Regions from separate parts of the Vreelandella vilamensis genome, predicted to be linked through region 3. Evidence: predicted binding sites of a transcription regulator. Region 3 holds the regulator's gene; each other region holds the start of a gene.

The links. The regulator sigma-54, encoded in region 3, starts transcription at its own class of promoters, with help from an activator protein. The targets are predictions, from matches to a motif close to TGGCACNNNNNTTGCTNT.
Region 1: the regulator sigma-54 is predicted to act here: its motif matches at 835-852, upstream of urtA (urea ABC transporter substrate-binding protein).
Region 2: the regulator sigma-54 is predicted to act here: its motif matches at 1,284-1,301, upstream of QC823_RS06630 (DUF3305 domain-containing protein).

The regions. Positions count from the first base shown of each region.
Region 1 is NZ_JARWAN010000027.1:7,309-9,579, forward strand. Features, by position in the region: gene QC823_RS14010 (outer membrane protein OmpK) at 1-635, shown strand, start outside; gene urtA (urea ABC transporter substrate-binding protein) at 1,049-2,271, shown strand, end outside.
Region 2 is NZ_JARWAN010000008.1:20,001-22,271, reverse strand. Features, by position in the region: gene mobA (molybdenum cofactor guanylyltransferase MobA) at 1-329, opposite strand, end outside; gene QC823_RS06635 (formate dehydrogenase accessory sulfurtransferase FdhD) at 326-1,228, opposite strand; gene QC823_RS06630 (DUF3305 domain-containing protein) at 1,352-1,792, shown strand; gene QC823_RS06625 (DUF3306 domain-containing protein) at 1,789-2,271, shown strand, end outside.
Region 3 is NZ_JARWAN010000004.1:90,306-92,576, reverse strand. Features, by position in the region: gene hpf (ribosome hibernation-promoting factor, HPF/YfiA family) at 1-270, opposite strand, end outside; gene QC823_RS03740 (RNA polymerase factor sigma-54) at 357-1,775, opposite strand; gene lptB (LPS export ABC transporter ATP-binding protein) at 2,235-2,271, opposite strand, start outside.

The DNA.
Region 1 (2,271 bases), on a different contig from region 3:
ACGAAACCTTTGGCAACCAAACGCGCACGGATACCTACGTCACCTTTGAGAACGTGACGGCGCATAACTGGGGCGGCACGTTTTTTTTTGTGGACCGCAATCAAGGTCGCGGCGCCGCCAATGACGATGACGACCTTTACGGCGAATTCTCTCCCACACTGAGTTTGAGCTGGCTCAGTGATGTGGAGCTAGGCCGCGGCGCGCTAAAAGACATATCGCTGGCAGGTACCTACGAGTTTGGCGGAGGCACTGACGCTACCAACGTGTTAACGGGGTTGAGTTTTGCCTGGGACGTACCGGGAACGATCTACTTCAACACTGCATTTTACTACGTTAACAACAGCGAAATCAGCGATGACTGGCAGGCTACGCTCACCTGGGGTGCGCCGTTTGAGCTGGGGGCTTCACGCTTTTTGTTCGACGGCTACATCGATTACTCCTCGGCCGCGTCGGACCACAAAGCCGATTTCCACTTTAATCCGCAGTTGAAGTGGGACTTGGGCCACTACTCGGGCAATCCGGGCGTACTTTATGCCGGTATCGAGTATTCCTATTGGCATAACAAATACGGTGTCGGTGAGGATTTAATGGACACCGAAAGCGCGGTGAGTGCGTTGGTGAAGTTTCACTTTTAACGTGTCGCATGATCTTTAAGCCAACGCCTGCTATCCAGCGGGCGTTGCTGTTTTGGTGCAATGCCTAAATAGGGTGCAGGCGGCGCTTTTTTTTTAGGGCGTGATAGCGCTGGATTAAGGTGCGTAGTGGTGCTAGTTCAGCGCTGTATTTTTTCTCAAAAGCTTGATTTTAAAAGCTAAAAAATTATCTGCGTCAAAATGGCGCGCTCCTTGCAAAGTCTATGGGCTAGTGACTGTTTCCGCTTTGCGGATTCACCACCCACACAAAAAGCCCGCTATCGGGGTGCAAGGAGTCTTCCATGACGACTTTCAAAAAGCCTTTCTTTAAGAACGCTTTCTCCAAGAACACTTTTTCTAGGCGTGCCTCCAGTCAGCCTGTCTTGCTGAAAAGCGCGTTATCCAAAAGCGTCGCCATGGCGGTGCTGGCCAGCGCCGTGATGGGCGCTAGCGCTCAGGCAATGGCCCAGGAGCAAGACCCGATTAAAGTCGGTATCTTGCATTCGCTCTCCGGCACCATGGCGATCAGCGAGACGGTGCTGAAAGACACCGTCGAAATGCTCATCGAGCAGCAGAACGCCGAGGGCGGCTTGCTCGGCCGCGAGCTGGAAGCGGTGGTGGTGGATCCGGCCTCCAACTGGCCGCTGTTCGCCGAAAAGGCTCGCGAACTGCTGGCGCAGGAAGAAGTCGATGTGATTTTCGGCAACTGGACCTCGGTATCGCGCAAATCGGTGCTGCCGGTGGTCGAGGAGCTTAACGGTCTGCTGTTCTACCCGGTGCAGTATGAGGGCGAAGAGTCTTCCGAGAATGTCTTCTACACAGGTGCGGCGCCTAACCAGCAGGCAATCCCCGCGGTTGACTACCTGATGAACAACGTCGGCGTCGAGCGCTGGGTGCTGGCGGGGACCGACTACGTCTACCCGCGCACCACCAACAAGATCCTCGATGCCTACCTGAAAAGCCATGGCGTCAGCGACGACGACATCATGATCAACTACACGCCTTTCGGTCACTCCGATTGGCAGAACATCGTTTCCGAGATCAAGCAGTTCGGTAACGAAGGCAAGAAAACCGCCGTGGTATCCACCATCAACGGCGATGCCAACGTGCCTTTCTACCGCGAACTGGGCAACCAAGGGGTCAACGCGGCGGATATCCCGGTAGTGGCGTTTTCCGTGGGTGAACAAGAGCTGTCGGGCATCGATACCGGCCCGCTAGTTGGCCACTTGGCGGCGTGGAACTACTTCATGAGCGTGGATACCGACGCCAACTACGATTTCATCGACGCTTGGATTGAGCATACTGGCGACGAGATGGCCGTAACCAACGACCCCATGGAAGCGCATTACATCGGCTTTAATATGTGGGCTGAAGCCGTGCGCAAGGCTGAAACTACCGATGTGGACGCCGTTAAAGACGCGATTATCGGCGTGACCGTGCCTAACCTCAGCGGCGGCTACGCGGCGATGATGCCCAACCACCACATCACCAAGCCGGTATTGATCGGCGAAATCCAGGACAACGGCCAGTTTTCCATCGTCTGGCAGACACCCTCTACCGTGGCCGGCGATGCCTGGTCTGACTACCTGGAAGGCTCGCGTGACCTGATCAGCGACTGGCGCAAGCCCATGGAGTGCGG
Region 2 (2,271 bases), on a different contig from region 3:
ACCAGATCCCGCGGAAGCGCCGGCGTATCGCAGGGGGTGATAAGTAGCCACGGCGTTTTTGCCGCGCGCAAACCGCTGTAAATCCCCATCAACGGGCCTTGAAAACCGCCCTCGGCGTCTTCGATCACACGATCAGCGAAGGGGAGGTAAGCGTCGATGTTACGGTTGGCGTTGACGAGTAGCTCCGCCACGTGACCCCGCAGGCGCAGTCTCACGTGCTCAACCAGCGGTGTGCCGGCAAACGGCTCTAATCCTTTATCGCGGCCGCCCATGCGGCGGCCCTGGCCACCGGCGAGAATCATGCCGGTGATGTCGCTTGCAGGGATCATGAACGGGCCTCCGTGGTGGCGTCAGCGCTGTTAGCCATTGCTGGCGCTGAGAGTTCTTTTGAGCTGCGCTCTTTGGGTGGACGCGGCGGAATGGCGTCGAGCGTCAGACGGCCGTCGGCGTTGAGCGCTTGAAAATTTTTGCCTTTAGCGCGGGCGATCAGCATCACGCCAAAGCGCTCGGCAAGTTCGACGCCTTTTTGCGTCACGCCGGAACGCGATACCAACACGCTGATGCCCATCTGGGCGACTTTAAGCACCATCTCCGACGTCAAACGCCCGGTGGTGTAGAATATATCGGCGTCGTTACTTTCGGCTTCATGCAGCCATTGGCGCCCGGCAAGGGTATCCACGGCGTTGTGGCGGCCCACGTCTTCGACGAAATCAAGCACTTCGGCCTGACGGCACAGCGCGCAGCCGTGAACGGCGCCGGCGCTGCGGTACGTTTCGTTGTAGGCGTTGAGGTTTTTCAATAACGCGTAAAGCGTTGATTGCGCAAGCGGCGTTTCCGGTAACGCCGTGAGGGAGGTCTGGTCGAGTAGCTTGCCAAATACCGTGCCTTGACCGCAGCCGGTGGTCACAGTGCGCTGGCCTAAGCGCTCATCAAGGTCGTCGGGCAAATGGCGCGTGGCGACGACCGCGGCTTCCACGTCCCAGTCCACTTGCACGGCAATCAGGTCTTCCGCTTGGCGCAAAAGCCCTTGATTGCGCAGGTAGCCAACAACCAGCGCCTCCGGGTCATCGCCAAGGCTCATCAGCGTGACGATTTCGCGCTTATTGAGGTATATCGTCAGCGCCCGCTCGGCGGCAATCGCCTGCTCGCGGGTATCGCCGTAGGCGTCGAGCACCTGCACCTGCGTGGTGGCGGGTAAGCGGGCATGACTTAACGCAATTGCGGGCATCCGGCGTTCCTCGCTTATTTTAATACTTGAGTAAAATTGTCGATATTGACGATGATGGCGCCCTGTGTGCTTACTTGTCTAGCCTAGTGTTTGATTTCACTTGCCGACGGGAGAGATCGCGTGATGTCTGACAATACACGGCCGCTGAGCGTAACGCTTACGGCAGAAGAGAAGCACGTGGGTAAGTTTCGCCTGCGCCAATGGCGAATTGATTCGCTCACGCCTGGCGAAGAAGGCCCTTACACGCTGTGGCTGCAGCTGACCATGACCGAGCGCGCCGCTTACCGTTTTAACCTAACCTCGCAAGCACCGCGTTTATTTGTGCGTGCCGGGTTTACCGGGGAGGACCCATCGCCTGATGCCATCAGCGCAAGCCAAGACGTCGCCGCGAGCTGGATGGACGGCGAGCAGCAAGTGCTGGAAGCGCCGATGCCGATGGCGATTCAGATGTGGATCGAAGGGTATCTTGCCCGCCACGGTGAGGCGCCACCCGAAGGGCGCAAGAAAAAGCGCAAAGGGGCTGGCCGTGCCAAAGAACAGCCAACCAAGGAGAATCCGCAATGAGCCGTTTTGAACGCTGGTCGCGGGCCAAGCGCGGCTTGCCCGTGGACGAGGTATCTGATGACACTCCGTCGCGCGTTGAAACGCCTCCCCTTGAGAAGGCGGTCACGTCCGCAGAAAATGAGTTTAAGGATTCCGAACGTTTCCATCAGGTGGAAGAGGGCAGTGAAGAAGGAGGTGATGCGGCCGATGAAACACACGAGGCCACCGCGCCGCTCGAGCCGGGAAGCTTGGATCACACGCTACCTGACCCCGACACGTTAGCCGCAGGGAGTGATTTCAGCGCTTTTATGTCACCCGGAGTGAGCTCGGCGCTGCGGCGAAAAGCGCTTAGGCGGCTGTGGTCGACCGGTGATTACAACGTGCGCGATGGTCTTAACGATTACGATCACGACTTCAAAGCACAAATGAAGCCCATGGCGGCGGAGATGGCCGATAAAGTGCGCCAGTGGACCAAAAAAGTCGAGGAAGCGCTGGATGAG
Region 3 (2,271 bases):
TTCTTTGTGTTTGACGAGTTGGCGATCAATTTTATCCGCCAAAGCATCGATAGCAGCATACATGTCGATATCGGTTGCTTCAGCGTGCAAATCTGCACCGGCTGCATGAAGCGTGCATGCGGCTTGCTGGCGCTCTTTTTCTACCGACAACGTCACCTGAACGGTTGTGATATTGTCATAGTGGCGCTCAACACGAGCCAGCTTTTCGTTGACATAGTCACGCAAGGCGTCAGTCAGTTCTACATGATGACCGGTGATATTGACTTGCATTGACGTACTCCTTATCTATCGGACTGTCTTTCGATTGTAACCCTTTTTTCTATTAAGCAAAGCCCTTTACGGCAGATTCCGATTAACTAGCGTAATCGGCGTCGTTCACTCGAAGAGGGAATGCCCATGGCTTCGCGGTATTTCGCGACGGTGCGACGTGCCACGTTAATATCTTCATGACTCAAAAGCGTGACGAGTCGACTGTCCGATAGGGGTTTTTTCGCCGGTTCTTCCTGTATTAGCTTTTTGATTCGTGCGCGAATTGCTGTGCTGGAGTGGCCTTCACCCTCTTGACCGCCGCTGACTTGGCTAGAGAAGAAGTACTTTAGTTCAAACACACCGCGCGGCGTATGCACGTATTTTTGCGTTGTGACGCGTGAAATCGTGGATTCGTGCATCTCAACAGCTTCTGCAATATCGGCCAAGATCAGCGGTTTCATGGCTTCCTCGCCGTACTCAAGAAAGTCAATCTGGCGCGCAATGATCTCGCGTCCTACGCGCAGCAAAGTATCATTACGGCTTGTTAGGCTTTTGATTAGCCAGCGGGCTTCTTGCAAATGTTCTTTGAGAAATTGGTTGTCTTGGCTTTTGTCGGCACGCTTGATCAAGCTAGCGTAGTCGGGCTGAATGCGCAGCCGGGGCATGGCGTCAGGGTTGAGGGTTAAATGCCAGCCTTGTTCATCATGGTGAATGACCAGATCGGGTATTACATAACCGCTTTCGGCGTTGCCAAAGGTGCTGCCCGGACGTGGGTCAAGACTTCTGATGAGCTGTATCACGTCATCGAGCTGCTCGTCATCGAGGCTTAGGCGGCGTTTTAACAGGCGTCGATCGTCACGGCCGAGCGCTTCTAAAAACTGCCGCACTAGCCTGCGAGCCGGGATTAAAAGGGGGGTATCGTCGGGTACGGTGGCAAGCTGTAACATCAAACATTCGCGCAAGTCGCGAGCAAACACACCGGTAGGTTCAAACTGCTGGAGGCGAAGCAAGACGCTTTCGATATCACGCTGGTTAACTCCGTCCACGTGCTGGTGGCGTAATCCATCGCGTAGTTCGTTAAGTGGCTGCAGCAGGTAGCCATTATTGTCCACGGCGTCGATCAACGTTTCCGCGATAAGCTGCTCGCGTGAGCTAAAATCCGTCATTGCCAGCTGCCAGATCAGGTGGCTTTGCAGGCTTTGGTTAGGCGTGTCACGTTCAAAATCGTGGGCATTGCTGCCCCCACTTAATGCGCTACTGAAGTCTTGATAGGTATCTGACCATTCACTATCCACGGAGAGTTCGCTGGGGATGTTGTCCTCCCAGCCAGCTTCTTTCTGCTCGATGATGGCTTGCTCGCTGAATTCCTCTTCTTGCTCGAGCATCGGATTGGCATCAAGTGCTTGCTGAATTTCCTGGCGAAGTTCCAGCGTCGAGAGCTGCAATAGGGCGATGGCCTGTTGCAGTTGAGGTGTCATCGTTAGCTGGGTACCAACACGCAGTTGAAGGGACGCTTTCATGACCATTCGCAGGTAACCACTACACTAGAGAAAGGCTCCACACTAAGGCCCGTTGAACCTGTGTGCAACTAGCAATAAGCATGCCGCCTGCAAAATACGTGCCACGATTTTGATTGATGCGGGGATTATCCGACAGCGCGTAAAATCACTTCCTGAGTCGCGAAGCGCGAAGGGAGTGGATACAAGCGTAGCATCCATCGGTTGCCCTTGCTGTCTGTTTGCACAGTGCTATACTCCTATCGTCAACACGACCTACCGAGGGGCACTCGGGAAGTATACGTCTGTGGAGACGATGTGAGACCTGGGGGATAGGCGTTGGTTCGTCACCGTAAAAATCCCCATGGGATTTTGCGGCGATAACCAAGCCATTCCCTCGGGCAATCGTCTTTGAAGCAGAAATCAGGAAGGTGACGACCTGGGAATCTCCATCCTGAAACGCGCCAGCACTGAAGGGTGGAGAGGATGTCAAAGGCGGAAATCATCGCCGAGATAGACTTCACGT